2 regions of the Vogesella indigofera genome follow, and region 1 is predicted to be linked to the other one. Evidence: riboswitches for the same ligand, from Rfam matches in the RefSeq annotation. Region 1 holds a riboswitch; the other holds the start of a gene.
What was found. Region 1 has a riboswitch for glycine ahead of gcvT (glycine cleavage system aminomethyltransferase GcvT). Riboswitches for the same ligand answer to the same signal wherever they lie in the genome.
Positions count from the first base shown of each region.

Region 2: linked by a shared signal. The riboswitch ahead of glyA (serine hydroxymethyltransferase) and the one ahead of gcvT (glycine cleavage system aminomethyltransferase GcvT) in region 1 are both predicted to bind glycine.

Region 1 covers NZ_JAQQLA010000007.1:139,838-155,197, forward strand. The annotation lists gene gcvP (aminomethyl-transferring glycine dehydrogenase) at 1-2,739, opposite strand, end outside; gene gcvH (glycine cleavage system protein GcvH) at 2,884-3,270, opposite strand; gene gcvT (glycine cleavage system aminomethyltransferase GcvT) at 3,347-4,432, opposite strand; glycine riboswitch at 4,465-4,559, opposite strand; glycine riboswitch at 4,572-4,673, opposite strand; gene PQU89_RS12830 (amino acid permease) at 4,795-6,129, opposite strand; gene gluQRS (tRNA glutamyl-Q(34) synthetase GluQRS) at 6,377-7,285, opposite strand; gene fdxA (ferredoxin FdxA) at 7,384-7,707, shown strand; gene miaA (tRNA (adenosine(37)-N6)-dimethylallyltransferase MiaA) at 7,851-8,807, shown strand; gene PQU89_RS12850 (YbaK/EbsC family protein) at 8,817-9,362, opposite strand; gene PQU89_RS12855 (cysteine hydrolase family protein) at 9,410-10,012, opposite strand; gene PQU89_RS12860 (GNAT family N-acetyltransferase) at 10,065-10,619, opposite strand; gene dtd (D-aminoacyl-tRNA deacylase) at 10,616-11,068, opposite strand; gene yaaA (peroxide stress protein YaaA) at 11,136-11,915, shown strand; gene PQU89_RS12875 (GFA family protein) at 11,991-12,389, shown strand; gene PQU89_RS12880 (2-hydroxyacid dehydrogenase) at 12,427-13,422, opposite strand; gene PQU89_RS12885 (methyl-accepting chemotaxis protein) at 13,655-15,247, shown strand.
Region 2 covers NZ_JAQQLA010000003.1:261,675-277,163, forward strand. The annotation lists gene PQU89_RS03215 (NAD(P)/FAD-dependent oxidoreductase) at 1-562, shown strand, start outside; gene PQU89_RS03220 (L-serine ammonia-lyase) at 664-2,064, opposite strand; gene glyA (serine hydroxymethyltransferase) at 2,151-3,404, opposite strand; glycine riboswitch at 3,654-3,743, opposite strand; gene PQU89_RS03230 (NAD(P)-dependent oxidoreductase) at 3,925-4,569, opposite strand; gene PQU89_RS03235 (LysR family transcriptional regulator) at 4,685-5,581, shown strand; gene PQU89_RS03240 (methyl-accepting chemotaxis protein) at 5,787-7,658, shown strand; gene mmuM (homocysteine S-methyltransferase) at 7,722-8,660, shown strand; partial or broken gene PQU89_RS03250 (IS3 family transposase) at 8,912-9,097, opposite strand; gene PQU89_RS03255 (cupin domain-containing protein) at 9,574-9,930, shown strand; gene PQU89_RS03260 (sensor domain-containing diguanylate cyclase) at 10,104-11,030, opposite strand; gene PQU89_RS03265 (SAM-dependent methyltransferase) at 11,244-11,852, opposite strand; gene PQU89_RS03270 (hypothetical protein) at 12,608-13,435, opposite strand; gene PQU89_RS03275 (cobyric acid synthase) at 13,489-14,985, opposite strand; gene PQU89_RS03280 (ABC transporter substrate-binding protein) at 14,982-15,489, opposite strand, start outside.

The sequences.
Region 1 (15,360 bases):
GAACGCTTCTTCGCGGCTGTAGGCACGCGCCCACTCGCCGGTGATGTCGGCCTTGCTGTGCGGTGCGTTGACCAGCGGGTTGTCGTTCAGCGACCAGACACCGTTCTGCACCTTGTCGATCTCCTGGCGGATGGCGACCATGGCGGCGATGAAGCGGTCCAGCTCGGCCTTGGATTCCGATTCGGTCGGCTCGATCATCAGCGTGCCCGCTACCGGGAAGCTCATGGTCGGCGCGTGGAAACCGTAGTCCATCAGGCGCTTGGCAACGTCCACCTCGGTGACGCCGGAGGCGGCCTTCAGCGGACGCAGGTCGATGATGCACTCGTGCGCGACACGGCCGTTGGCGCCGGTGTACAGCACCGGGTAGTGCGCCGACAGGTTCTGCATCAGGTAGTTGGCGTTCAGCAGCGCCATTTCGGTGGCATGCTTCATGCCTTCCGCGCCCATCATCGCGATATACATGTAGGAGATCGGCAGGATCGACGCAGAGCCGAACGGCGCGGCGGACACCGCACTCTGGCCGGCAACCGCGCCCGGCACTTCCGATACCACGTGGTTGGCCATGAACGGCGCCAGATGCGACTTCATGCCGATCGGGCCCATGCCCGGGCCGCCGCCGCCGTGCGGAATGCAGAAGGTCTTGTGCAGGTTCATGTGCAGCACGTCGGCGCCGATGTCGGCCGGACGGGTCAGGCCCACCTGCGCGTTCATGTTGGCACCGTCCATGTATACCTGGCCGCCGTTGGCATGGATCAGCGCGCAGATTTCCTTGATGCCTTCCTCGAACACGCCGTGGGTGGACGGATAGGTGATCATCAACGCGCCAAGGTTGGCCGCATGCTGCTCGACGCGGGCCTTGAGATCGGCCATGTCCACGTTGCCGTTGTCGTCGGTCTTCACCACCACCACCTGCATGCCCAGCATCTGCGCGGTGGCCGGGTTGGTACCGTGCGCCGATTGCGGGATCAGGCAGATGCTGCGGTGCGCTTCGCCACGGCTGGCGTGGTAGCGGCGGATCGCCAGCAGGCCGGCATATTCACCCTGCGCGCCGGAGTTCGGCTGCATCGAGATGGCGTCGAAACCGGTGATCGCCAGCAGCTGCTGTTGCAGGCCTTCGATCATTTCCAGGTAGCCAACAGCTTGGTCGCGCGGTGCGAACGGGTGCATGTTGGCGAATTCCGGCCAGGTCACCGGGATCATCTCGCTGGTGGCGTTCAGCTTCATGGTGCAGCTGCCCAGCGAAATCATCGAGTGATTCATTGCCAGGTCGCGATTTTCCAGCTTCTTCAGGTAGCGCAGCATCTCGTGCTCGCTGTGGTGCTCGTTGAACACCGGGTGCGTGAGGATCGCCGATTCACGCTTCAGCGCGGCCGGGATGGCGTCGGCCGCGGCGGCATCCAGCGCGGCGATGTCGGCAGCCTTGCCGGTGAAGATCTCAATCAGCTGCGCCAGGTCCGCCTCGGTGGCGGCTTCGTGGAAGGCGACACCCAGTACACCGTTGCCGGCATCGCGCACGTTGATGCCGGCAGCCAGCGCCGCGGCGTAAACGTTGGCCGCATTGGCACCCAGCTCAACCTGTACCGTGTCGTAGAAGCGGTCGAACACCAGCTTGCCGCCGGCGGCCTTCACCGCGTGGGCGAAGATCGCCGCCAGACGGTGGATGCGGGCGGCGATGCGCTTCACGCCTTCCGGACCGTGGTACACCGCGTACATGCCGGCCATATTGGCCAGCAATACTTGCGAGGTGCAGATGTTGGAGTTGGCCTTCTCGCGGCGGATGTGCTGCTCGCGGGTCTGCAGCGCCATGCGCAGCGCGGTCTTGCCCTTGGCATCGACGGACACGCCGATGATGCGGCCGGCCGCGGAACGCTTCATGTCGTCGCGGAAGGCGAAGTAGGCAGCGTGCGGGCCGCCGAAGCCCATCGGCACGCCAAAGCGCTGGGTGTTGCCCACCGCCACGTCGGCGCCCATTTCGGCCGGCGACTTCAGTGCCACCAGTGCCATCACGTCGGCGGCCACGATGGCCACCGCGCCACGGGCTTTGGCCGCGGCGATGTACGGGGTCAGGTCCAGCAGCTCGCCGGATTCGCCCGGGTACTGGAACAGCGCACCGAAGTAGTCGCCGTTGCCGGCTTCTTCCGGATGGCCGAGCACCAGCTCGAAACCGAAGTACTCGGCGCGGGTCTTCAGCACGTCCAGCGTCTGCGGCAGCACGCGGCTGTCGACGAAGAACTGCTCGGACTTCACTTTCGACACGCGGCGCGCCAGCGTCATCGCTTCGGCGGCGGCGGTGGCTTCGTCCAGCAGCGAGGCGTTGGCCAGTTCCAGGCCGGTGAGGTCGATCACCATCTGCTGGAAGTTGAGCAGCGCTTCCAGGCGGCCCTGGGCGATTTCAGCCTGGTACGGGGTGTAGGCGGTGTACCAGCCCGGGTTTTCCAGCACGTTGCGCAGGATCACGCCCGGCACCTGTACCGGGTAGTAGCCCAGACCGATGAAGGACTTGTTGACAATGTTCTTGCTGGCGACGGTTTTCAGTGCCGCCAGTGCGTCGGCTTCACGCATTGCCGGCGGCAGGTCCAGCGCGCGGTTGAAGCGGATGCCGGCCGGCACGGTCTGTGCCACCAGTTCTTCGACGGAGCTGACGCCGATGGCGGCCAGCATGTCGGCTTTTTCGGATTCGCACGGGCCGATGTGGCGGGCGATGAATTCTTGATGATTGAAGAGTTGCGAGAGCGACATGTCTTCGATTCCGTTTGCTGAATAAGCCACGAAACACACGGAAGGACACGGGGCAAGCAGGCTGCCGCTGGGGCGTGTGTTTCCGTGTGGTCCGTGGCTAAAAAACAAAAAGCCCTACTGTCTGACGACAGCAGGGCTCGTTCATCAGGCGCCGATTTCGGCAGCGTAAGTCGCTGCGTCCAGCAGGCCGTCCAGATCAGCGGCGTTGGCCGGCTTGATCTTGAAGAACCAGCCAGCGGCGTACGGCTCGCTGTTGGCCAGCTCCGGGTTGGCTTCCAGTTCGGCGTTCACCTCCAGGATTTCACCGGCGATCGGCGCGTACACGTCGGAAGCGGCCTTCACCGACTCCACCACACCGGCTTGCTCGTCGGCGGCCAGGTTGGCGCCAACGGCTGGCAGCTCGACAAATACGATGTCGCCCAGCAGCTCTTGCGCGTGCTCGGTGATGCCTACGGTCACGGAGCCGTCGGCTTCCAGGCGCAGCCATTCGTGGCTGGATACGTATTTCAGTTCGGCAGGAATGTTGCTCATGGTTTCTCTCCAGAAAAATGCGTTGTCATGGTGTGGATCGGGACTGCCTCGGCTCGCCCCGTCGTTATACACCAGCTTATTCAAAAACTTTCTTGCCGTTGCGCACGAACGGCATTTTCACCACACGCACCTCGGTCAGCGTGCCGCGCAGGTCAACCTGGGCGGTGGCGCCGGTGGACGCCGGTACGCGGGCGATGGCGATGGAGTGTTTCAGGGTCGGCGAGAAGGTGCCGCTGGTGATGATGCCTTCCTGGCCATCGACGACCACTTTCTGGCCTTCGCGCAGCACGCCGCGGCCTTCCAGCACCAGGCCGACCTGCTTCATCGGTACGCCGGCGGCTTTTTGCGCCGCCAGTGCCTGGCGGCCGATGAAGTCGCGCTCTTCCGGATTCCAGGCGATGGTCCAGCCCATGCCGGCCTGCAGCGGCGACACGGTTTCGTCCATGTCGTGGCCGTACAGGTTCATGCCGGCTTCCAGACGCAGGGTGTCACGCGCGCCAAGGCCGATCGGCGCCACGCCGGCGGCTTTCAGTTCGTTGAAGAAGGTGATGGCCTGATCGGCTGGGATCATGATTTCCAGGCCGTCTTCACCGGTGTAGCCGGTGCGGGCGTAGAACCAGTCGCCGGACGGCAGACCCTGGAAGACTTTCAGTGCCTGGATGGCGTCGGCCAGCTCCGGCTTCACGCTGCATACCTTGGCAATCGCGGTCGGGCCCTGCACCGCCAGCATCGCCAAGTCGCGGCGCACCTGCAGCTGCACGTCGAAGCCGGCGGACTGCTTGTCCATCCACGCCAGGTCTTTTTCGGTAGTACCGGCGTTGATCACCATGCGGAAGCCGGTGGCGGTCAGGTATACGATCAGGTCGTCGACCACGCCGCCGTCGTCGTTGAGCATGCCGGAGTACAGCGCCTTGCCTTCGAAGCCGAGCTTGGCCACGTCGTTGGCGATCAGCTTTTGCAGCCAGACCTTGGCGTCGCTGCCGCTGATGTCGACGACGGTCATGTGCGACACGTCGAACATGCCGGCGTCGCTACGCACGATCTCGTGCTCTTTCAGCTGCGAGCCGTAGTGGATCGGCATTTCCCAGCCGGCGAAATCAACCATCTTCGCGCCGGAAGCGACGTGGGCATCAAATAAAGGGGTACGTTTCGGGGCCGTCATTGCAAGTCCTTGGAGTGAGATTTGTCCCTACCTCACACCCCTCTGTCCCTGCACCTGAGATTTTCCGGCATTGCGCCGTTAGCCCCTTCGGTGGGCGCTGTACGCGCCGCTCTCCAGATTCTGCGGGCCGTCTAACGGCCCGATTCTTGCAGTCCTTTTGCCTGAGCGATTGCGGGTGCACTTGCGCCTTCGGCGGCGGCGTCCGGTTTGGCCCGGCGCGGCTCTCTCCTGCGGAATGGGCGCATTATCAGCGCAGCCATGGCGCTTGGCAAGTCGGGTTTTGCAACAGGATCAGGCACTTGGCGCAAAAAAGGTTGGCCGCAACGGCAGAAGGGCTTTGCGGCCAACCTTTTAGCGGCGTTTTATGCCTTCACGATATTTTCACGCAGTTGCCACAAATACACCGGCAGCCCGGCCAGGAGCAGCAGCACGCCCCACATCACCACCTCGGCGCCGGAGCCGAAAATGGTCCACAGCGCGAACACGAAGCCGCCACCGGAGAACGCCAGCGGCGCCAGCCAGTCGCGGGGGCGGAACTGGCGGTGGCGTTGCAGCATCACCGCCAGCAGCGCCATCGCGCAGAACGCGTACGGCAGCAAGGTGGTGGCGGTGGCGAGCAGGATCACGAACTCGAAGATCTGCACCCCGCTGTCGCCGCCGGCGTACTTGCACACCAGCAGGATGGTGACCAGCAGCGTGGACAGCAGCAGGCCGACGATGGGCACCCCGGCCGCGTTCTCGCGCTTGAAGAAGGCCGGGAACAGCTTGTCGCGCGCGGCGGCGGCCGGGATGTGGCCCTGCATCAGGCACCAGCCGTTGAGCGCGCCGAAGCAGGAAATCACCGCACCGAGGCCGACGGCGTAGTACGCCCACTCGCCCCACAGGCTGCGCGCGGCATCGGCAAACGGTGCCGCCGATGCGGCCAACGTCGCTGCCGGCATCAGCCCCTGCAACGCGACGGTGCTGGCGATGTACAGCGCGGCGGCGAGCAGCGTGCCCAGCACCGTGGCGCGCGGGATGGTGCGCTCCGGCTGCTCGACGTCACCGGCCGGCACCGACGCCGACTCCAGCCCGAGGAAGGCCCACAGCGTCAGCGCCATGGTCGCCGGGATCGCCTCCGACAGCGGCTTGTGCTGCGGATTGAACACGACGAAATCGGGATTCAGGTACAGCAGGCCGGCGACGGTGACCCCGGCCAGCGGCAGCAGCTTGATCAGGGTGGTGACGATGGCGACGCGGCCGGAGCTTTGCGCGCCGCGGCTGTTGATCCACGTCACCAGCCAGATCAGGCCGATGGCGGTGGCGCCGGCGGCGAGGTTGCTGTCGTTCAGCTGCGGGAAAAACACCCCCAGATAGCTGACGCCGGCCACGGTCAGCGCGGCGTTGCCGGCCCACAGCGCGATCCAGTAGCCCCAGGCGATGAGGAAGCCGGCGAAATTGCCAAAGCCTTCGTGGATGTAGGCATACGGGCCGCCGGCCTTGTGCGGCAGCAGCGTCGCCAGCCTGGCGAACACCAGCGCCAGGCAGATCGCGCCCAGCGAGGTGATCACCCAGCCGATCAGCGAGGCGCCGCCGTACTGCGCCAGCGACGCCGGCAGCAGGAACACGCCGGAGCCGATCATGTTGCCCACCACCAGCGCGGTGCACATCCAGATGCCGAGTTTGCCTTTGGCGGCGGTTTTCGGAGCGTGACTCATGCGGCCCTCCGTGCGGAAGAGCGCTGAGGCCAGCGGGGAAACGGGCACGGCGCGGCGGCCGTGCAAGCGATGAAATCCTGCATGATTATTCGAGGGTCCTGAATGGGCGGCGCGGCCGCTTTGCTCTGTCTGCGTGCCGCCGCCGGGCAGCGGCACCCCGGCAACCTGTTCCGGTTGCTCTGCCATGACAAACGGGCCTCGAAAGAGGCCCGTTTGGCGAAAGGGTGGCGATTGTATACCAAGTTAACTATGCAATGACGATAGGTCCCGCCGGCACCCGCGCCAGCTGCCAGTTGTCCCGTGCCCACTGCCACAGCTCGGCCACGTCGCCCGCCTCTGCCGGCGGCGCATGCCCCAGCCGCGTCAGCGCCTGCCGCAGCTCGGCGGCGGCCGAGCGGGCGTCGATCGCCGGCGCCAGCGTCTGCTTCGACAGCTTTTCACCGGCGGCGTTGACCATCAGCGGCAGATGACAGTGCGTCACCACCGGCCCGCCCAGCTTCTGCCGCAGCCACAGCTGACGCGGCGTCGACACCAGCAGGTCTGCACCGCGCACGATGTCGGTCATGCCCTGCGCGATGTCGTCTACCACCACCGCCAGCTGGTAGGCCCAGAAACCGTCGGCGCGCAGCAGCACGAAATCGCCGATCTCGCTTTGCAGGTGCTGACCGTATTCACCCTGCAGGCGGTCGTAAAACACGGTGCGGCTGTCGTCCACCCGCAGCCGCCACGCCCGTGCGCTGCGCCCCGGCGCCACGCCGTGACGGCAGGTGCCGGGATAGACCATGCCGTCGGCACCGTGATGGCCGGCGGCGGCGATTTCCTTGCGGGTGCAGCCGCAGCCGTAGGCGTCGCCCTGCGCCACCAGCTGTGCCAGCGCCGCGCGATACAGCTCGTGACGGTCATGCTGGTACACCAGGTCGCCGTCCCACTCGAAGCCGAACGCCTGCAGCGTGCGCAGGATGGCGTCGGCGGCGCCGGCCATCTCGCGTGGCGGATCGAGGTCTTCCATGCGCAGCCACCACTCGCCGCCGTGGTACCTGGCTTCCAGATAGCTGCCGACCGCAGTGGTCAGCGAGCCGGCGTGCAGCAGGCCGGTGGGGCTGGGCGCAAAGCGGCCGCGATAGGGCAAAACGGGAACGGGGGCAGTGACGGACATGGCAGGAGCAGCGAAAATAGAGAGATACGACTAAAATGTTGACTAAACGACTCAACCATTACCCGGACACCCACCATCTACTAAAGGAGCGCGCCCAGATGACGCACGTTGTAACCGAAGCCTGTATCAAATGTAAATACACCGACTGCGTCGATGTCTGTCCGGTGGACTGCTTCCACGCCGGCCCCAATTTCCTGGTGATCGACCCCGACGAGTGTATCGACTGCACGCTGTGCGTGGCGGAATGCCCGGCGGAGGCGATCTTCGCCGAGGAAGACCTGCCGGCCGACCAGCAGGACTTCGTCGCCATCAACGCCGAGTTGACGCCGCTGTGGCCGGTGCTGTCCGCCAAGATCGACGCACTGCCCGACCACGCCGACTGGCTGCCGGTGAAGGACAAGCGCCACCTGCTGGAACGCTGAACACTACACGCCGCCATTGCCCGCCCGCCTCGCGCCGGCTGACGGCCGCGGCGCCGTGTCACCCGCGGCTGCTGCGGCCAACGTTGGCCGCGGCCGGCCGCGCCATGCGACAATAGCCGGCCATTTCCTTAGCGCACACCGACATGTCCGATCATCCTGCAGCCATCCTGTTGATGGGCCCCACCGCCTCCGGCAAGACCGGCCTCGCGCTGGCGCTGGCCGAGCGTTTTCCGGTCGAAATCATCAGCGTCGATTCCGCGCTGGTCTACCGCGACATGGACATTGGCACCGCCAAGCCGACGGCGGCGGAGATGGCGCAGTGCCCGCACCACCTGATCGACATCATCGACCCCACGGACGCCTACTCCGCGGCGCAGTTTCATGCCGACGCCAACCGCCTGATCGCCGCCATCCACGCCCGCGGCAAGCTGCCGCTGCTGGTCGGCGGCACCATGCTCTATTTCAAGGCGCTGACCGACGGCCTGTCCGACCTGCCGCAGGCCGATCCGGCGCTGCGCCAGCAGCTGGAAGCCGACGCCGCCCGCCTCGGCTGGCCGGCCATGCACGCACGCCTCGCCGCCATTGATGCCGTCACCGCCGCCCGCCTCGCCCCCAACGACTCGCAACGCATCCAGCGCGCGCTGGAAATCTGCCTGCTCAGCGGCGACACCATGTCGGCGCTGCTGGCACGCGGCCGCGACGCCGCCGCGCGCGGCAACCTGCTGCGGCTGGCGCTGAATCCGGACGAACGCAGCTGGCTGCACCAGCGCATCGCGCTACGCTTCAACATCATGCTGGAGCAGGGTTTCCTCGACGAGGTCAGCCGCTTGCGCCAACGTTGGCCGCAGCTGTCACTGGAGCTGCCGTCGATGCGCTGCGTCGGCTACCGCCAGGCGTGGGAATACCAGGACGGCCTGTACAGCCACGCCGAATTCGTCGAACGCGGCATCGCCGCCACCCGTCAACTGGCCAAGCGCCAGATCACCTGGCTGCGCAGCATGGCATCGGACAACCTGAACCTGGCCGCCGACCACGACGACATCCTGACTCCGGCCTGCCACGCCATCGAACGCTGGCAGGCGGCGCAGCAGCACGCCTGAGCGGCGGCGTCAGTCGCTGTCGAAAGTCAGCGCCGCCACCTCGGCCTGCGCCAGTTGCGCCAGCAGCGCCGGGGACAGCAGCAACTTGCTGTGCCGGACGCCGGCGCCCACCACCACGTAGCGGCGCGCCATCACCGCGGCATCGACCAGGATGCGCATCGACGCCGGCAAGCCCAGCGCGGTAATGCCGCCGAACTCCATGCCGGTCAGCGCGGTGGCCACCTCCCGCTTGGCAAACGACAACCGCTGCGCGCCGAGGGCGCTCTTCACCGCGCCGTTCACGTCCAGCCGGCGCGAGCCCAGCGTTACCACCGCCGCGTGCTGTTCCACGCCGTCCTTCTTGTAGCGCAACACGATGGTGTTGGCGCAATCCTCCAGCCCGAAGCCGTAGCGGGCGCTGAACTGCTCGGTATCCGACGCCTCGTCCGCCACCGCGAACACGATCAGCTCCTGCCCCTGTACCTGGCTGGCCACGCTGGCCGGCAGGTGTTGCGGATGCAGCTCGGCCGCCAGCGGCTGGAACTGGAATTGCCGGGCGAAATCACGGATGTTCATGGCAAGGCTGTCCTCTTTGTTCAGGTTGTGCTTGGTTTAGCAATTGGTCACGGCAGCGCCTCACCGCCGTGCCGGCCGGCGGCGGGCGAGTCCGCCGCCAGCAAGGCCAGCGCCTGCCCGGTGCTCAGCACCTGCGCATACTCGCCATCCAGATTCGCCAGCGCCATCGCGTGCACCTCGTCCGCACTGCGCGGCGTGCCGTGGTAGTCGCGACGGGCAAAGGCGAAGGTGGCGTCGCTGACCACCAGGGTGTCGAAACCGAGATTACCGGCGCTGCGCGCGGTGGACTCCACCGAATTGTTGGTGCTGACGCCGACCAGCAGCAGGCGGCGGATGCCGCGCACGTGCAGCCAGCGCTCCAGCGCGCTGTGGGTGAAGGCATCGGGCACGTTCTTCTCGAATACCATCTCGCTGTCCAGTGGCTGGAACGCCGGCTGGAACTCAGCGCCGCTCTGGCCGGGCCAGAACAGCGAGCTTGGCGTGCGCGACATGTGGCGCACGTGGATCACCGGGTGGCCGCCGACGCGCCAGGCGGCGAGCAGGCACGCGATATTGGCCTCCGCCTGCGGGTTGTTGCGCTCGCCGGCCTGCGGCATGGCCATCGCCTGCTGCATGTCGATGATCAGCAAGGCCGGAATCTGTGTTGTCATTATCGGTTTTTCTTGATTAAAAATTTCGCGGCCAAAGCCGGCCGATCTTCATTCAGGACGGCTGCGCCCAATCCTGCCGCAGCAAGGAAAACACCAGCAGGTCATGATATTGCCCGAGCCAGAATCCGGCCTCGCGCAAATACCCTTCCTGCACAAAGCCCAAACCCTGCAGCAGGCGGATGGACGGCAGATTGTCCGGGTGGACCTGTGCCTCGATACGGTTAAGCGCCATATTGGCAAAGCCCCAGTCCAGCGCCAGCTGCAGCGCCTCGCGCATCATGCCCTGCCCGCGATAAGCCGGCGCCAGCTCGTAACCGAGCGTGCAGCTGCGCCAGCCGCGATTCCACTTGAACAGGCCGCAGCTACCTGCCAGTTGCTGATCAGCCCGCGATTCGACAGCCCAGCGCAGCCACGGACTGGGTAGCTGCTGCCAGCCGATAAAGAGCGCCACCTGCGCCTCCGCCTGTGCCAGCGTCTGCAGCGGCTCGGAGCCAAACCATTGCATGGACACGGCATCGCGGTAGATATCAAACAGTGCCGGTGCATCCTGCGGCCGGAATTCGCGCAGCGTCAGCCGTGCGCTCTGCAGCACGGGGAAAGCGCTCATTCCGGCGCCTTGCTGTCCAGCCAGATCGTCACCGGGCCGTCGTTGACCAGCGCCACCTGCATGTCGGCGCCGAATACCCCGGTCGGCACCGCCTTGCCCAGCGCCGCGCCCATCAGCTGCACGAATTCGTCAAACATCGGTGATGATTGCTCCGGCCGCGCCGCGCGGCTGTAGCCGGGGCGGTTGCCCTTTTTGGTGGTGGCGAACAGGGTGAACTGGCTAACCGCCAGCACCTCGCCACCGCAGTCGAGCAGCGAGCGGTTCATCACGCCGTCATCGTCGTTGAAAATGCGCAGCTGGCTGATCTTCTTCACCAGCCACTCGCTGTCGGTGCGGCTGTCCGGCGCCTCGATGCCGACCAGCAGCAACAGCCCGGCCCCGATCGCACCGCTGATCCGGCCGTCGACGGTGACCGACGCCTCGCGCACCCTTTGTACCAATACTCGCATCATCCCTCCTGAAAAGCGTTTCGGCTCTGCGTTACAATCCCTGCCATTGCGCGCGACAAGGATTGCTATGTTAATGGTTATTTCTCCGGCGAAAACGCTGGATTTCAACACCCCGCCGCGGACGGTACCGTACACGCAGCCGGATTTCCTCGATCACAGCATGGCGCTGATCCGCGTGCTGCGCGACAAGTCGCCGGCCGACATCGGCCAGCTGATGGGCATCAGCGATGCACTGGCGCAGCTCAACGTTGGCCGCTACCACGACTGGCAGCCGGATTTCACGCCCGACAATGCCAAGCAGGCGGTGCTGGCGTTCATGGGTGACGTCTACGAGGGGCTGAATGCGGCGGCGCTGAATGCAAGCGAGCACGACTACCTGCAGCGGCACCTGCGCATCCTGTCCGGGCTGTACGGCCTGCTGCGGCCGCTGGACCTGATGCAGCCGTACCGGCTGGAGATGGGCACCCGCCTCGCCAACCCGCGCGGCAAGAACCTGTACGAATTCTGGGGCACGCTGATCACCGAGGCGCTGAATCGCGAGCTGGCGGCACAGGCAGCGCCGGTGCTGGTCAACCTCGCCTCCGACGAGTACTTCAAGTCGGTGAAGCCAAAGCAACTGCAGGCCCGCATCATCACCCCGGTGTTCCAGGACCTGAAGAACGGCCAGTACAAGATCATCAGCTTCTACGCCAAGCGCGCGCGCGGGCTGATGGCGCGCTGGGCAACGCAGCAGCAGGTGACGGACGCCGAGCAGCTGAAGGCGTTCGACAGCGAGGGCTACGCCTTCGTGCCGGAGCTGTCCGACGCCAGCAGCTGGCTGTTCCGCCGCGATCCGGCGGCACAATAAGCAAGGCCACAAAGCAAGCGGCCGCATGTTTGCGGCCAACGTTGGCCATCCGTTAGCACGCGAAAGGTATCCCCGATGCAAGGCAGCTGCCTGTGCGGCACCGTCCGCTATGAAATCGACCGGCTCGATGCGCCGATCACGCACTGCCACTGCCTGACCTGCCAGAAGGCGCACGCGGCGGCATTTGCCAGCACCGCCGGCGTGCTGCGCCAGCACTTCCGCTGGCTGGCGGGGCAGCAGGCACTGGGCAGCTACGAGTCGTCGCCCGGCAAGCTGCGCCACTTCTGCACTCGCTGCGGCAGCCAACTGGTGGCAGAGCGTGCCGCCCAGCCGCACGTCATCGTGCGCGTGGCGACGCTGGACGACGATCCCGGAGTCAGCCCGCAACAGCACATCTGGTGCAGTCACGACCGGCCGTGGCTGGCCAGCGACGGGCTGCCGCACTATGCGGCGTGGCAACCGGGCCGCGAATGACGGTTGCGGCCAACGTTGGCCGCAAGCGCGGCCGGCGTCAGCCGTGCACCGCGTTGTCCAGCACCGCGCCGTGGGCAAAGGCCTGCACATTGCCCAGCGTGGTGCGGGCGATATTGTCCAGCGCCTCGCGGGTGAGGAAGCCCTGGTGCGAGGTAATCAGCACGTTGGGGAAAGTCAGCAGCCGCGCCAGCTGGTCGTCCTGCAGCCCGGCCTCGGACAGGTTTTCAAAGAACACGCCCTCTTCCATCTCGTAGACATCCAGTCCCACCCCACCGAGACGGCCATCCTTCAGCGCCTCGATCAGCGCCGGGGTATCGATCAGCCCGCCGCGGCTGGTGTTGATCAGCAGCGCGCCGCGTTTCATCTGCGCCAGGGTATCGGCGTCGATCAGGTGCCGCGTCGCCGGCAGCAAGGGCAGGTGCAGGCTGACGACATCGGACTCGGCCAGCAGCGTGGCGCGATCGACGTAGCTGAAACCGAGCTGGTTGGCCAGCAACCGGTCCTGCGCCACGTCGTGGGCCAGCACGCGCATGCCGAAACCGCGGGCGATGCCGATCGCCGCCTCGCCGATGCGGCCGGTGCCGATCACGCCGAAGGTCTTGCCGTGCAGGTCGAAACCGACCAGCCCGTCCAGCGAAAAGTCCATCTCGCGCACCCGCACGTAGGCCTTGTGGATGCGGCGGTTGACCGCCAGCAGCAGCGCGAAGGCGTGCTCGGCCACCGCGTGCGGCGAATAGGCCGGTACCCGCACCACGCGGATGCCGTGCCGGCTACAGGCCGCCAGGTCGACGCCATTGAAACCGGCGCAGCGCAGCGCCACCAGCCGCGTGCCGCCGGCGGCCAGGCTGGCCACCACCGCCGCGTCCAGCCGGTCGTTCACGAACGGACACACCACCTCGAAGCCGGCGGCCAGCGCCACGGTGTCGCGGTTGAGGCGTGGCTCGAAAAAGCTCAGCGCAAAACCGTAATCATGATTTGCTAGGGTCAGCGCCTGACGATCGTATTGTTTGCTATCGAAAACGGCGATTTTCATGTGCGGTCTCTCCATGCTGTATCGGATTCGATACAAATCCGCCGTGCTGAACGGCGATATTCATTAAAAACAGCTGCAACAAACCGAATGATTTTAAACAGGAAAATCAGAGTCGCGCGGCCTTGATCCAGATCAAGCAGATAAATGGCACGTCCCATGACGTGGTTATACCATGCGTGGCTTGCAGCGTTATCCACCTCCACGATTGCCTAGTCGTCTCAGTGTCCGAATCATGAAAAAGAATCTGCCAGTCCATGATATTGAAGTGCCGTTTACCAGCGGTCTCATTGTTACCCAAACCGATCTCAAGGGCAGCATCACCTACGCCAACGACAGCTTCGTGCAGCTGTCCGGCTTCAGCCGCGAGGAGTTGCTCGGCCAGAACCATAACATCGTGCGCCATCCGGACATGCCGCCGGTGCTGTTCGACGACCTGTGGCAGACGATAAAGCGCGGCGACTGCTGGCGCGGCCTGGTCAAGAACCGCTGCAAGAACGGTAACTACTACTGGGTCGACGCCTTCGTGGTGCCGGTGAAGGAACGCGGCGCCATCCGCGGCTACATGTCGGTACGCAGCCCGGCGCGACCGGAGGCGGTGCGCGAGGCGAAACTGCTGTATCCGCAGCTGCTGCAGGGCAAGCCGCTGGCCAAGGCCAAGGCGCCCGGCCGCACGCTGGCCTGGTTCCGCCGCATCCATGTCGCCCTGAGCACGGTGCTGGTGCTCGGCGCCGGCGTGCTGACCGGCGGCGTCGCCGGCGGCGTGATCATCGGCACCAGCGCGCTGTCGACGCTGGGCTGGCTCTTGGCGGAGAAACACCGCCGCGACCACCAGCAGCATCTGCTGGACAGCTGCATGAACATCTCCGAAGGTCGCCTCACCAACGAGCTGGCCATCAACCGCGCCGGCGAACAGGGCAAGCTGGAAACCGCGCTCGCCTACATGCAGGTGCACCTCAAGGTGATGCTGGACGAGCTGCAGATGACCGCGCGCGCGCAGGCCGACGAAACCATGCACATGCAGCAGCGCATCGCCGAGCTGTTCAACCGCATGGCCGCCGGTAACGAAAGCGTCAGCCAGATCAGCAGCGCGGTGGAAGAGCTGTCCGCCTCCATCGAACAGGTGGCCGGCCACGCCGAGGAAACCGCCCGCCTCAGCATCGACACCAGCAGCAGCGTGGCGCAGAGCAATGCCGACATGAACACCTCGCAGCAGCGCACGCTGGCGGCGAGCCAGTCGGTGGAACAGGCACAGCACATCATCACCGACCTCGCCAGCGCCATCGACAGCATCACCCAGGTGACGCAGACCATCCACGACATCGCCGACCAGACCAACCTGCTGGCGCTGAATGCGGCAATCGAGGCGGCGCGAGCCGGCGAGTCCGGCCGCGGCTTCGCCGTGGTCGCCGACGAGGTGCGCAAGCTGGCGGAACGCACCAGCCTCAGCACCGACCAGATCAAGCAGCTGATCCACAATGTACGCCAGGCCGCCAACAGCACCGTCAGCGCCATCGCCACCATCACCGAGCAGACCCGTGCCGGCGCCGAGGCGCAACTGCGCACCACTGCCAAGCTGCAGGGGGTGCAGGACAGCTCGCACAGCGTCAACCAGATGATGCAGGCCATTGCCGGTACCAACGCGCAGCAGTCCGCCGCCGCTGCCCACCTTGCCGAACGCATGACCTACATCGCCGAGCAGTTTGCCGAGTCGCACCAGCACATCCGTTCCGCCAATCACGGCATCGAGAAACTGGCCGATCAGGCGGCGCGGGTGTCGGCGCTGGCCGCCCACTTCGAGGTGGAAGCGGACACCCAGCCCGTCTGAGCCCGGCAGGCACGCACACCCGCTCCCGCGATGGCGGCTGCGGGTGTTTTTGCGTGCAAAAAGCCGTTGCTCTTGCCTTTGCCGCTGTCGGATACTAGCTTGTCATTGATATC
Region 2 (15,489 bases), on a different contig from region 1:
CCCGGATGGCAGCGGCTGGCAGGTACACACCGCCGCCGGGGTACTGCACGCCGCACAGGTGGTGGTGGCGATGGGGCCGTGGTCCGACGACATCTTCCAGCCGCTGGGTTACCGCATCCCGCTGCAGACCAAGCGCGGCTACCACATGCACTACCAGCCACTGGGGCCGGGCCTGAGCTACACCGTGGCCGACGTGGAAGGCGGCTTCGTGGTGTCGCCGATGCAGCGCGGCCTGCGCATCGCCACCGGGGTGGAGCTGGCGCGACGCGATGCCGCCCCCAACTACGCGCAGCTGGAGCAGGCCGAGGCGTTGGCGCGCGGGCTGTTCCCGCTGGGTGAGCGGCTGGACGCCACGCCGTGGATGGGCAGCCGGCCGTGCCTGCCGGACATGCGCCCGGCGCTGGGCGCCGCGCCGCGCCATCGCGGTCTGTGGTTCAACTTCGGCCACGCCCACCACGGCCTGACGCTGGGGCCGGTGTGCGGCCAACTGCTGGCGCAGGTGATCTGCGGCGAGACGCCGTTTACCGACCCGGCGCCGTACGCGCCGGCGCGCTTCCTGTAACGGTTGCCGGACTCGCAATAAAAAAGCCCGCCTATCATGGCGGGCTTTTTGTTGCGGCCAACCTTGCGCAAGGTTGGCCGCAGCTGTTGCGAAAGGCTGGCTCAGCACTCGACGATGTTGACCGGTACCTCGATCACGTTGATCGCCAGCCCGCCGCGCGCGGTTTCCTTGTACTTGGTGCTCATATCGCGGCCGGTGTCGCGCATGGTTTTGATCACGCGGTCCAGCGACACGAAGTGCTGGCCGTCGCCGCGCAGCGACATCCGCGCCGCGTTGATGGCCTTGATCGACGCCATCGCGTTGCGCTCGATGCACGGCACCTGCACCAGGCCGCCGACCGGGTCACAGGTCAGCCCCAGATTGTGTTCCATGCCGATCTCGGCGGCGTTTTCCACCTGCTCCGGGCTGCCACCCAGCACTTCGGCCAGGCCGCCGGCGGCCATCGAACAGGCGGAGCCGACTTCGCCCTGGCAGCCGACTTCGGCGCCGGAAATGGAGGCGTTGAGCTTGAACAGGATGCCGATGGCGCCGGCGGTGAGCAGGAAGCGCACGATGCCGTCATCGCTGGCGCCGGGGATGAAGCGCGCGTAGTAGTGCAGTACCGCCGGGATGATGCCGGCGGCGCCGTTGGTCGGCGCGGTGACCACGCGGCCGCCGGCGGCGTTTTCCTCGTTCACCGCCAGTGCGTACAGGTTGACCCAGTCCAGCACCGTCAGCGGATCGCGCAGTGCGGCCTCCGGCGACGACAGCAGCTTGCGGTGCATGTCGGCGGCGCGGCGCTTGACCTTCATGCCGCCGGGCAGGATGCCTTCACGCTCGCAGCCGCGCTTCACGCAGGCCTGCATCACGTGCCAGATGTTGAGCAGGCCGCTGCGGATCTCGTCCTCGCTGCGCCACGCCAGCTCGTTCTCCAGCATGATCTGGCTGATGCTCTTGCCGTGGCGCTGGCACAGTGCCAGCAGCTCGGCGCCGCTCTTGAACGGGTGCTTCAGCTCGGTGACGCCGGGCGGCACGAAGCCGGCGTCGATCGCCGCCTCGTCGACCACGAAACCACCGCCGACCGAGTAGTAGGCGCGCTTGGACAGGCTGCTGCCGTCGGCGGCAAACGCCTCAAAAATCATGCCGTTAGGATGGTAGGGCAGCGCCTTGCGCTTGTGCAGGATCAGGTGTTCGGCTTCGATGAAGTCGATCTCGTGCGTGCCCAAGAGCGCGATGCGCTTGTTGTTGCGGATGGCGGCCAGCATGCCGTCGACGGCATCGGTATCGACCAGGTCAGGGTGTTCGCCCTGCAGGCCAAGCAGCACCGCCACATCGCTGCCGTGGCCTTTACCGGTGGCACCGAGAGAACCGAACATTTCGGACTTGACCGCGGCGGTCTGCGTCAACAGGCCGTCCTTTTCCAGTCGGGCGACAAATTGCCGCGCCGCGCGCATCGGGCCGACGGTGTGGGAACTGGAGGGGCCGATGCCGATCTTGAACAAATCAAAAACACTGATTGCCATGTTGCTTCTCTTGAGGTGGTGCCTGCGGAGCAGGGCCTGTTTTAACTATAGTCGGGCGCCGTCGGAATGACGGCGCCCGCTGCTGCTTAGCGGTAAACCGGGAAGGCGGCGCACAGCTCCGCCACCTGGCGTTTCACGCGGGCGGCGACATCGGCGTTGTCGATATCGTCGAGGATGTCGCATACCCAGTGCGCCACCTGGCCGGCTTCCGCTTCCTTGAAGCCGCGGCTGGTGATGGCCGGGCTGCCGATGCGGATGCCGCTGGTGACGAACGGGCTTTGCGGGTCGTTCGGGACGGCGTTCTTGTTGACGGTGATGCAGGCGGCGCCCAGCGCGGCGTCGGCAGCCTTGCCGGTGAGGCCCTTGTCGATCAGGCTCAGCAGGAACAGGTGGTCATCGGTCTTGCCGGACACCACGCTGTAACCGCGCTGCTGGACCACCGCCACCATGGCACGGGCGTTGGCCAGCACCTGTTTCTGGTAGTCGACAAATTCCGGCTGCAGTGCTTCGAGGAAGGCTACCGCCTTGGCGGCGATCACGTGCATCAGCGGGCCGCCCTGGATGCCGGGGAACACCAGCGACTGCAGTTTCTTTTCCAGCTCCGGGTTGGATGCAGCGAGGATCAGGCCGCCGCGCGGGCCGCGCAGCGTCTTGTGGGTGGTGGTGGTCACCACGTGCGCGTGCGGCACCGGGTTCGGGTACAGCCCGGCTGCCACCAGGCCGGCGACGTGCGCCATGTCGACAAAGAACCAGGCACCGACGCTGTCGGCGATCTGGCGCATGCGCTTCCAGTCCACCACCAGCGAGTAGGCGGAGAAGCCGGCGACCAGCATCTTTGGCTGGTGTTCTGTGGCCAACCTTTGTACTTCGTCGTAGTCGATCTCGCCGGTCTCCACGTTGATGCCGTACTGCACCGCGTTGTAGATCTTGCCGGAGAAGTTGACCTTGGCACCATGGGTGAGGTGGCCACCGTGCGCGAGGCTCATGCCCAGCACGGTGTCGCCCGGCTGCAGCAAGGCCATGTACACCGCGGCGTTCGCCTGGCTGCCGGAGTGCGGCTGCACGTTGGCGTAGTCGGCGCCAAACAGCTCTTTGGCGCGGTCGATGGCCAGCTGCTCGGCGACATCGACGTGTTCGCAGCCGCCGTAGTAGCGCTTGCCGGGGTAGCCCTCGGCATACTTGTTGGTGAGCTGGCTGCCCTGCGCCTGCATCACGCGCGGGCTGGTGTAGTTCTCGGAGGCAATCAGCTCGATGTGGTCTTCTTGGCGTTGTGCCTCGGCCTGCATCGCGGCCCACAGTGCGTCGTCGAAACCGGCAATCTCCATCTCTTTGGTAAACATCGTGCATTCCTTTTTCTTGGCGCGAACGGCAAAGGTTGGCCGCAACCGCGCTGGTAGTGGCGGCAGGGTCGGGCAGGGCGTTGACGCATGGATGTGCGGCGTAAAGGACAATGGCGCCCGCCCGGCGTCTGCCGGACGATGCCCCCTCTGTCCCTTTGCCTGAGAGATTGCGGCGCACGGTGTCATCACCGGGCCATGCTTCCTTCGGCGAGATCCCGCCTTGCGGCTGATCTACTCTCCAGAGTGCCAGACGTCGCTGCAGTTCTTTTGCCTGAGAGTTTCCGGGGCGATTCCCCTTCGGCGCTGTCAGCGAATGACAGTCTCTCCTGCAGCGGCTTGATTGGCTGGTCGCAATCTAGTGAAGCGGCGCGCGGCTGTCAACGCATCGACGACAGTATTCAATGTGCTATTGCAACAAAAAACCCTGCCGCAAACGCGCTGATCCAGTCGGATCGGGCGTTCGGCAGGGTTTGCACTGCAAAACCGCACACCTATATAAGGTGTGCTGTCGCGGCGTGAATCAGACGCTGGCGGCGGTAAAGCGCTGGCGATGGTGCTGCGGCTGCAGCGCCTCGTCCACCACCGCCACGGCGAGGTCGGCGCCGCTGATGCCGGCCGGTGCCTCGCCTGCCATCAGCAGCTCGTTGCCGCCGAGACGGTACTGTCCGCTGCGTGCGCCCGGTGCCAGCAGCGCCGGAGGCGACACGAACACCCAGTCCAGCAAGGTTTCCTGTTGCAGCAGGTTCAGCGCCTGGCGCGCGCCCTCGGCGCCTTCTTTGTATTCCGCCGGGAAGTGCGGGGTGTCGATCAGCTGCACGCCGGGGGCAACGAACAGGCTGCCAGCGCCGCCGATCTCGATGAAGCGCGGCACGCCGGCGGCCTTGACCCCGGCGACGATGGCCTGGTGGCCGGCGAGGAACAGTTCGCGGATGTCGGCCTTGTCCCAGCCGGGGTTGAAGGCGCTGATCACCACGTCGTGGCCGGCGACGGCACGGGCCACCGCATCGGCGTCGTAGGCATCGGCGGCCACCACGTCAAGGTTGGCCGCAGCGCCGATGCGCTCAGGACGACTGGCGATGGCGGTGACGGCGACATTGCGCGACAGCAGTTCTTTCAGGATGGCCGAGCCGACAAAGCCGCTGGCGCCGATCAGTGCGATTTTCATGAGTGCTCCTTGCTGCCCGCTGACGGGCGGTGATTGATGAGGACAGTGTAATTGCCGATTCACATTCCGATAATCCGGCGTAAAATTGATTGATTGTTAATCTGAAATAATGAATATGGACGAATTGCGCAGTATGGCGGTGTTTGCCCGGGTGATTGAGAAAGGCTCGATGAACGCGGCGGCGCAGAGCCTGGGCATCACGCCATCGGCGGTCAGCCAGCATCTGCGGCGGCTGGAGCAGCGCCACGGTGTCACCCTGCTGCAGCGCACTACGCGCAAGCTGACGCTGACCGAGGCCGGGCAGCTGTTCTACCAGGGTTGTGCCGCGATGCTGGCGGCAGCGCGGCAGGCGGAGCAGCAGCTGTCGGCACTGCGCGATGCGCCGGTGGGCGAGCTGCGCATCTCCGCCCCCAGCGGCCTGGCCGGCGGCGTGCTCAGCAGCGCGCTGGCACCCTTGCTTGAGGCCAACCCCGGCCTCAGCCTGCGGCTGTTCTTTCACGACGAGATGGTGGACCTGCTGGAGTTGCAGATTGATCTGGCGATCCGTGCCGGCAAGCTGAAGGATTCGTCGCTGGTGGCGCGTCATCTGGCCGACTGGCACTTTGTCATTTGTGCGTCGCCCGTCTATGTTGCAAAGCATGGTCTGCCACAAACGCCGGCCGAACTGTTGCAGCACGACTGGGTCGGGGTGGCCGCGCACGAAGGCTTGAGCCGGCTGCAGTTGACGCGCGGCGCGGAAACGGTGACTTTATCGATGCCGCCGCGCATCAGCAGCAACAATATCCTGTCGGCGCGTGCCTTTGTGCTGGAAGGCCTAGGCCTGTCCTTGCAGCCGGAACCGGAAGTGCGCAAGGAGCTGGCCTCCGGTCTGCTGCAGCCGGTGCTGGGCGAGTGGAGCCTGCCGGAGTTGCCGTTGTGGATGGTGACACCGCGGCGCGAGGGGCAACCTGCAAAAGTGCGACATGCAATGTCGGCATTGCAGGCGGCCTTGGGTGGCGAACGCCGTCTTTGACATTGGCAAGGGCGGTTTGTTGCCGGATTATTGCAATATTGTTATGCAAAAATGCCGTGTAATGGAGATTGTACGCAGAATACAAAATTTCGTTGTTAACGAAATGCCATGAAATGGCTTTGTGAATATAAACAAATAATCACATGTGTGCTTAGTAGTACTATGCCGCACCATAACTTACAAAATACAGTGGGGAATACACATCATGATGTCATTGCGTACTCGCCTGATGGCCTTCGTACTGCTGGTACTGACGGTACTTGCTGTCATGTTCTGTGCCGTCGCGTACTGGAAAATGAGCGACGCCCTGTCCAGTGCGATCCGTAACGAAATCAATCAGGCCGCCAACAGCAAGGCGAGCTTTGTTGCCGAGTGGGTCTCCACCCGCCAGAAGATCGTTGCTGCGGCGTTGCCGCGTTTCGGTACTGGTGAATTGCAGCCGGTGCTGGACCAGGCGCGTGATGCCGGCGGTTTTGACGACATGTATATCGGTCAGCCCGACAAGACCATGACCCAGTTCACCGGTGCCGCCAAGGTGCCGGAAGGCTATGACCCGACCGGGCGGCCATGGTATCTGGCGGCCAAGGATGCGACCGGCCCGATCGCCTCGCCCCCTTATATTGATGCCGCCACCAAGCGTCCGATCATCACCTTCGCCCAGGCGCGCAAGGATGGCGGCCAGCTGGTGGCCGTGGCCGGTGGTGACGTGACGCTGCAGCGCGTGGTGGACGAAGTGGTTGCCGCCAAGCTGCCGGGTGACGGCTATGCCTTCCTGGTGACGGGCGACGGTACCGTGATTGCACACCCGGAAAAAGACTCCGGCCTGAAAAAGATCGGCGAGGTAGTGTCCGGCTACGACATGAACGCGGTGAACAAGGATGGCCAGATCATGGACGTGTCGATCAACGGTGACGCCACCCTGACCGCGCTGTATCCGGTGGGCAAGACCGGCTGGTTCCTCGGCGTGATGGTGCCGGTAGCCGCGGCGATGGCACCGGTGACACAGCTGCTGATGGTGATGGTTGGCCTGCTGGTGATCGGCCTGGTGGTGTCCGGCATCTTCGCCTACGTTGGCGTGGCACGCATGCTGTCCGGCCTGTCGGTGCTGCGCAATGCGATGCGTGAAGTGGCCAGCGGCCACGGCGACCTGACTAAGACACTGCCGGTCGGCAACCGTGACGAAGTCGGCCAGATTGCCGAAGCCTTCAACCAGTTCGTGGCCAAGCTGCGCGAGATGTTCCTCACCGTGCGCGACGAGTCCGATTCGTTGGCGCGCGACGCCGCCGACCTGAACCGCGTGGCCGAGCAGATCGCCCAGGATTCGCGTGTGCAGTCGTCGGAACTGTCGTCGACTGCCGCCACCATCGAGCAGATCACTGTCAGCATCAACCACATTGCCGATCACGTTGGCGAAACCGAAGTGCTGGTGTCGCGTTCGCGTGACAACTCGCTGGATTCGCACCGCGCGATGGCGGAAGTGGCGCGTGAGGTGGAGTCCATCGTCGGTGCGGTGTCGTCGCTGCAGAACGTGATGTCCAACCTGTCTGGCCAGTCCGAGCAGATCAAGGGCATTGTCGGCGTGATCCGCGACATCGCCGACCAGACCAATATGCTGGCGCTGAATGCGGCGATCGAAGCGGCGCGTGCCGGTGAGCAGGGCCGCGGCTTTGCCGTGGTGGCCGACGAAGTGCGCAAGCTGGCCGAGCGTACCGCCAGCGCCACGGTACAGATCGCCGAGCTGATCGATACCGTGATCCAGAAAACCGGCGAGGCGATCAACCACGCCGATGCCACCAACGCGAAAGTGGAAACCGGTGTCACCCTGTCACGTGAAGCAGCCAGCAAGGTGGAGCTGATCAAGGGCAACGCCGAAGAGATCTCGACCCGCATGGGCGAAATCACTTCCTCCACCGCCGAGCAGGGCATCGCCACCAACGAAATGGCGCGCAGCGCCGAACGTGTCAACTCGATGGCGCAGCAGACCGACAGCAGCCTGCAGGAAGCGCTGGCGACGATCCAGGTACTGGCCAGCCGAGGCGACCAGCTGAAGGCACTGGTGTCGCAATTCCGTCTGTGATACATCTTGCATGCAGCAAGCCCCGGCCTGTGCCGGGGTTTTTCTTTTTGTGGAGCCTGTTCAATGTTTGCCAATCCTTTTGCCCGCTTTCAGGATGCCCCGGTCGTGCTGGACGGCGCGATGGCGTCCGAGCTGGAACGTCGCGGTTGTGACCTGAATGACGCGTTGTGGTCGGCGCGGGTGCTGATCGAGCAGCCGGAGCTGATCCGCCAGGTGCATTTTGACTACTTCGTCGCCGGTGCCGATGTTGCCACCACCGCCAGCTACCAGGCATCGTTCAGCGGCTTTGCCAAACGCAGCCTGGACGAAGCCGCCGCCGCGGAACTGATGCAGCGCTCGGTGCAGCTGGCGCAGCTGGCGCGCGACGAGTTCTGGGCCGATGCGGCCAACCATGCCGGTCGCCAGCGGCCGCTGGTGGCGGCCTCGGTGGGGCCGTACGGCGCGATGCTGGCCGACGGTTCCGAGTACCGTGGCCACTACGGCCGCAGCGAAACCGAGCTGATGGACTTCCATCGCCCGCGCATTGCCGCCTTGCTGGCCGCCGCGCCGGATCTGCTGGCGTGCGAGACCATCCCCTGCACGGTGGAAGCGCGCGCCATCGCCCGCGTGCTGCAGCAGGACTTTCCGCAGGCGGCGGCATGGATCAGCTTCTCCTGCCGCGATGATGCCAACCTGAGCGACGGCACGCCGTTGCTGGTGGCGGTGACCGAGCTGGAAGCCTATCCGCAGATTGTGGCGGTGGGCGTCAATTGCACCGCACCGCGCCATATCGTGCCGCTGCTGCAAACGTTGGCCGCACAGACCGGCAAGCGACTGCTGACCTATCCCAATTCCGGCGAAGCCTACGACGCGGTGACCAAGACCTGGCACGGCAGCAGCGATCCTATGGCCTTCGCCGAGGCTGCGCGGCAGTGGCGGCTGGCCGGCGCCAGCTGCATCGGCGGCTGCTGCCGCACGTCGCCGGACGATATCCGGGCGCTGGCCGGCTGGCTGCGCGGCTAAGACGGCACGGTGGCAAGCTCGTCTACGGCGATCTGCGGTTATATGGAGTCGGTTACCTATAATAATTAGGGTTCAAAACTGCCGCTTCTGAACCAAGAGGCGGTAGTTTTTTGTCTGTTAGTCATATTGGTATGGAGTGCTATAATTCTCAATATGACTACTGTTCACATTCTCCGTGCCTTGCTGCATCAGGTTGGTGTGGGGACTTGGTCTGTCCCGCTCCCCGTGGACAGCGGGTTAAGCACTAAGCACTAAGCACTAAGCACTGAACGACGGCGTTCGAATTCAACCGGGGTCAAATACCCCAGGGTCGAATGACGTCGTTGGTGATTGTAAAAGCGGATGTAATCAAACACATCTGTACGTGCCTCCTCGTAGCTTCGGTAGTGGGTCAAATAAACCCGCTCTGACTTCAGCGAACGGAAGAAGCTTTCCATAAATACTCAATTGCCACTGGGGGTGGCGCACCCTACACCATTAATTTGTTTGAGGGTACCAATTTTGCAGATGGCAACCAATCTGCTAAAGAGAGCCCCATTGTGCCGTTAACCTAGACAGCTCCTGCAGGAAGGTGGCTAAGAGAAGCTCATTATATGCATGTATATGCGTTATGTATATTTCGCTGCTGAGGTTCGCATTGCTGCCCACATTCCTGATTTAGCTCATTCATGTTGTCGCTCTCACTTCACGCATGCGCTGCATGAAGAGCGTGCCGTCGGTACAGGTGTGAGCGCTGCGACCAACCTTGGCCGCCGTCGCGGCACTCGCAAACCGGTGGCTGCGCGTGCACGGCAGACGGTGCGGGCGGCTGGAGTCCGCGCCCTGGATCTGCTTGAATAGCGCCTTTGCGCCAGGCCGGCGCGCCCCGTGCGGCGCCGCGCCGGTCTGGCATCACCCATCACGGAGCAAGCACATGATCGTCAGAGTGGACGGGCAGCACCTCAGCGCCCAGATCGACTACCCCAATCCGCAGCGGCTGGTGCGCGGCAACCCGCAGCGGCGCACCTGGCCCGCCTACGAAAGTGGCGACGGCGTGTGCGCCGCCGGTATCTGGGCTTGCGAGCCGGGTGCCTGGCGCATCGCCTTTGCCGACAACAAGGAAGAGTTCTTCTGCATCCGCCACGGCCGGGTGCAGCTGATCGACGAAAACGGCCATGCCGAAGCCTTTGGCCCCGGCGACGCCGCAGTGATCCCGGCCGGATTCCGCGGCGTGTTCGAGGTGCTGGAAGCGGTGGAGAAGTACTATGTGATCGTGACGCGGCCGGGCTGAGTGCCTGTTCACTAGCGGGGCGGCTGATCGCGATGGGGCGGTGCGGTATTAAGAAGGCGCTGTGCCTGCTGTAAACGCCGCGGTCGCGGCTGTTTTCGCCGTGTGTCGCGCGAGCGGACGAAACCGTGAAGACGTTCGGGCGCCGGCGGCCAGGGTTGGCCGCAGCGCGGCGCTCAGCTCAGGCTGACGATGGTATTGCGCCCGGTCAGGCGGGCCTTGGCCAACGCCGCTTCCAGCCGGATCTGCAGCTGGCGGGCGTTCTGGTCGGTTTCGTGCCAAGTGCTCAGGCCGATGCAGGTGCTGGTCTCGCAATTGGCGCCATCCGGCCAGAAGGTAAAGCTGCCCAGCCGCTGCTGCAGCCGCTTGGCGACCTTGACCGCATCCAGCAGTGTGGTCTGCCGCAACAGCATCACCAGCGTGCCGTTCTCGTGGCGGCCGACCAGATCGCCGTCGCGGCTGCTCTGCACACACAGATAGCTCACCATGCGGCGGAAATGGGCGCGGTTGTAGGCGCCCAACGGCTCCCGGTTGCGGATCGGCACCACCTCGGCGTGGATCTGCAGCGCCGCCAGCGGATCGTGGTAGCGGCGCGCGTGGCCGACCTCGATGCCGGCGCGCTCCAGCAGCTGGCCGGCGGACAGCACGCCGCTGATGTAGTCGTCCGGATCTTCCGCCATGCCCTCGTCGCTGGCCGGCATCAGCTGCCGCACCCGCTCGAACAGCTCGTCCTTCTTCTTCAGCAGCTCGTTCATCAGCATGTGCTGGCTGTGATCGGAAAAGGTGAAGATCAGCGTCGGGTACGACCAGGCCACCACCCGCGCCGACAGCAGCACCGGGAAGCAGCGGCCGCGAGCCGAACACAGCTCGCCTTCGAGGTTGTAGACCAGATCCTGGCGCTGGATGTCGCGCAGGATGTCGTCCAGCGGCGGCTTGCTGACAAAGCGCGCCAGCGGCTGGCCCAGCAGCTCGGACAGCGGCAGCCCGAGCTGGATCGACGCCAGCTGGTTGGCGGCCATCACCGTCATGTCGGCGCTGTCCGCCATGATAAAGGCACCCTGCAAGGTGTCGATCATGTACTGGAAATTCAGCTCGTCCGGCATAGACCTCTCCCCCTGCCATCGCTTGCCTGCCGGCCACACTCTGGCTGCACCCCATAAAATGGCCGGCTGATTCTTAACATTAGTACATGAGGTGCGACGTGGCGTGCCGCTTGCCACGCGGCGACATGATATTACCGGGGCATGGCGCGGGCGCTGCGGCGGGGCAGGCAAGGGAAGGGCAACGGGGCTGCGGCCAGGGTTGGCCGCAACGGTTTACGGCTTGCGTGCTACCACCTGCAGCACGCTGGCGGTGCCGGTGTGGTAGCTGCCCTCGATCACCTCGCGCTCCAGCTCGACGAAGTGCAGCAGCGCCAGCCCGGCCAGCTCGCCGCGCACGATCTCGGCCTCCAGCAGCATGTCCGCGTCCTTTGGCCCGCCGGTGGCGAACGCCAGCTGGCGCGGAGTGTAGCCTTCCATGATCAGCAGCCCGCCCGGCTTCAGCGCCGCAATCGCGCGCGCCATCACCGTGCGGCGCAAGGCCGACGGCAGGTGGCAGAACACCGACACCACCGCGTCGAACTGCGCCTCACCCGGCTGGTAACGCGCCAGATCGGTCAGCACCGCGGTGATGTCCACCCCGGCCGCCGACGCGCGCGCCAGCAACTTGGCCAGCCCCTCGTGCGAGGCATCCACCGCCGTCAGCGCATGGCCCTGTTTGGCCAAAAACAGCGCATTACGGCCTTCGCCTTCGCCCAGACTCAGCACGCGGCTGCCCGGCGTCAGGCGTGGCGCCTGCTCGCGCAGAAAATCATTCGGCGCCTCGCCGTAGATGAATTCGCTGACGGCAAAACGGGTATTCCAGAAATCGGCGGTATCGCTCATCGGGGTTCCTTGGGGTAATGGGAGGGCGTGGTGGCGTTACGGTAGCGGGGAGGGAGAAGTGAAGCAAGGCTTGCGGCCAACCTTGTGGCAGCAAAGCGTTTTGATTTTTTGCCACGGAAGCACACGGAAGGCACGGACAAAGGCTAAGCGGCGTCGGTCACGAAAAACACGAAAAACACGAAAGCAAAAAGCGCCAAGGTTGGCCGCAGGCATGTCGGGTTACGCTGCGCTAACCCGACCTACGGTGACGTGCGGTTAAGGTTGGCTGCAGCGAGACGCTAGTCGGCAGCCAGCATGTAATCGTCGTGACCACACCCGTTGGCGTAAGCCGTGGAAACTGTCGCCAGCCCGGAAGCAAGCCGCCCTCTTTTGAGCGCAGCGTATGGGCGGCGCCGGGATGGCGACAGTTTCCACGGGAATTCTTGCGCTTTCGGGAAGAGCGGGGATTGGAAAGGGGGATGCGGTATCCCCCTTCCTCGTTCATTCCTTCGCGACGCTACGCTTGCCTCGCTCAGTCACCGGCGAAACCGGCAAAGCAAACAATCATCCGCGCAGCGGAATCCGCAGACTAAACAAAGGTTGGCCGCAAACAGTCATCAGCTTGCAGCCAACCTTCGTGATGCAATCGCGGTAAACGTTGGGCTTCGCAGGCTCAGCCCAACCTACCGTGCTGTCGTAGGGTACGTCACCCCGAAGGGGCGACGTACCGGTGTGGCATAGATTGATGGGTCTAGGGGGAGCGTCGTACAGACGTTTTACGGCGTCCCTCTCGATTGCCGGGTTAGATTTTGTTCTGTCGATGGTTGATTTTCTTTCTCAACAGTCATGAAGAGAGCTGCGCTTAGAGGGAATACTGTAATTTTACGTTCACTATTAACGCGGATGTAAGCATATTCCGGCGAAAGCAGAACTAATTCCCCCTTTGCTGGTGGTGATAGCTTCCCCTCTCGATCTTGAATGGTCACCGTTATACCGCCTCCCACCCCAAAATATCGAAGCCCGAGTTTTAGTGCTGTAGCAAACTGTGTCGAGACAACAGTCGACAGGGAGAAAACAACGAGAATAAGAGCTAGAAATGAGCGGATTTGCTTGCTCGGAGACTTCCACATCAGAAATGAAATGTGAAGGCATATAAAGAAAGCCACGGCGATAATCGTAAGAACTGAAAACCATTCGTCGTTCTTGGATGAAATGGCGGTTACCGTCAAAATGCTCAGGAACAACACATTCATCAAACCGAACATCACAAATAGAAACCAATCGGCTTCCCCTGTGCTTTGTTTTTGCACTATCGGGAGAACTATCCCAAACATTGCAAGTGATGAGGCTACGAGCATTAGTTCGCTTGCAGAGAAAAATACCCTTAATCCGAATTGGCCATGCTCAAAAAAATCGTACGAGAAAAAACCTTCATTTCCCATGTAAATGAGAAATAGGAGTTTTGGGAAAAGCCAAATGAAAATAATACTTAGCAACCAAAGCAAGAGCTTCAGAACCGTTTCTTTTGTCCATCCTGTCAGGTTGATTATTTTTGTGAGCATTGAAAGTATAAAGTGTGATGTACACACCATCGTTGAGTACATCTAGTTTGTGGATGTGCATATCCACGCAGCGTCATGGATATCTTCTTTTCTTTTCAGATACTTAGTGTGTTGTTTGCGCTCGGAGACAAATCCAGCCGGGTATTTGTCTCTGCCAGCCTCTGATACAACCCCTCACTCGCCTCCGCCAACCTCACAATGCTCGCCTCGCGCAGCGCAGCCAAGTCTACCCCCGTGGCATTGTCCATGCCAGCCCAATGTAATAGCGTTTGACATGCATCAGGATGGTCGAACAGCCCGTGCAAATAGCTGCCCATGATCTGGCCGTCGGGGCTGACGGCGCCGTCGACGCTGCCGTCGTCGAGCATGAATACCGGCCGCTCGCAGTCCGCGCCGTGGCTGATGCCCATGTGGATTTCGTAGCCGCTCACCGCGGCGTCGGCGTTGACGAAGCGGCCTTCGCGGCGGGTGAGGGTCTTGGCGGCGGCCAGCGTGGTGTCGATGGCGAGGTAGCTGAGGCCCGTGCTGCTGCCGGGCTTGCCTTCCACCCCCAGCGGGTCGTGGATGTGCTGGCCCAGCATCTGGTAGCCGCCGCAGATGCCGAGCAGCTTGCCGCCGTAGCGCAGGTGGCGCTGCAGGTATTGCGGCCAACCTTGTGCCTGCAAAAAGGCCATGTCGGCGCGGGTGTTCTTGCTGCCGGGCAGGATCACCAGGTCGGCCGGCGGCTTCGGCGCGTCGGGGCCGACGAAGTGCAGGTTGACGCCGGGGTGGGCGCGCAGCGCGTCGAAGTCGGTGTGGTTGCTGATGCGCGGCAGCACCGGCACCACGATGTTGAAGTCGCCTTTTTGCTGCTGCGTCTGCACCGCGTCTTCGGCGTCCAGCATCAGGCCGTGCAGGTAGGGCAGCACCGCCAGCACCGGCTTGCCGGTCTTGGCTTCCAGCCAGTCGAGGCCACCTTGCAGCAGGCTGATGTCGCCGCGGAAGCGGTTGATGACGAAGCCGATCACGCGGTCGCGTTCGGACTGGCTCAGGCAGTCCAGCGTGCCGGTGAGGTGGGCGAACACGCCGCCGCGGTCGATGTCGGCGACGAGGATCACCGGGCAGTCCACCGCCTCGGCAAAGCCCATGTTGGCGATGTCGCGCTCGCGCAGGTTGATCTCGGCCGGACTGCCGGCACCTTCCACCATCACCGCGTCGTACTGCTGGCTCAGACGGCCGTAGGATTCCAGCACCGCCTGCATCGCGGTGGTCTTGTAGTGGTGGTAGTCGCGCGCGTTCATGTCGGCGCGCACCTGGCCGTGGATGATGACCTGCGCGCCGGTGTCGGAGCTGGGCTTGAGCAGCACCGGGTTCATGTCGCTGTGCGGCGCCACGCGCGCGGCGACGGCCTGCAGCGCCTGCGCGCGGCCGATCTCGCCGCCGTCGACGGTGACGGCGCTGTTGAGCGCCATGTTCTGCGGCTTGAACGGGGCGACGCGCAGGCCACGGTCGGCCAGCAGCCGGCACAGCGCGGCGACCACGGTGCTCTTGCCGGCGTCCGAGGTGCAGCCTTGCACCATCAGCGTGGGGTAGGGCCAGGGTTGGGTGCTCATGCCAGCGCTCCGGCGGCGCGGTCGGCGTGCCACTGCCGGATCAGCGCCTGCAGTTGCGGCAGGCCGCGGGTGATCAGGGTCGGGCCGGGGGCGAGGATGTCGGCGGACTTGATCTCGATGATGTGGCCGCGCGCGGCATTCTTGACGGCGGGTACGTCCTGCCAGCCGTCTCGTTCCAGCACCGTTTCCGGGCGGAAACGTTTGCCGCACCAGCTGCCGACGATCAGGTCCGGCGCGCGCGCGGCGACGCTCAGCGGGTCGGCGACGATGCGCTGTTTGGCGCGCACGAACGGTGCGTGCTCGGCGTAGGCGTCGCGGCCGCCGGCCAGCTCGATCAGCTCGCCGACCCAGCCGATGCCGGTGATGATCGGGTCCGGCCACTCCTCGAAGTACACCAGCGGCCGCGGCAGGCCGGCGGCATCGTTGGCCGCGCTCTCGGCTGCGGCGTCGTCGATGGTGGCCTGCAGTGTTGCGGCCAACGTTTGCGCCGCCGCCTCCTTGCCG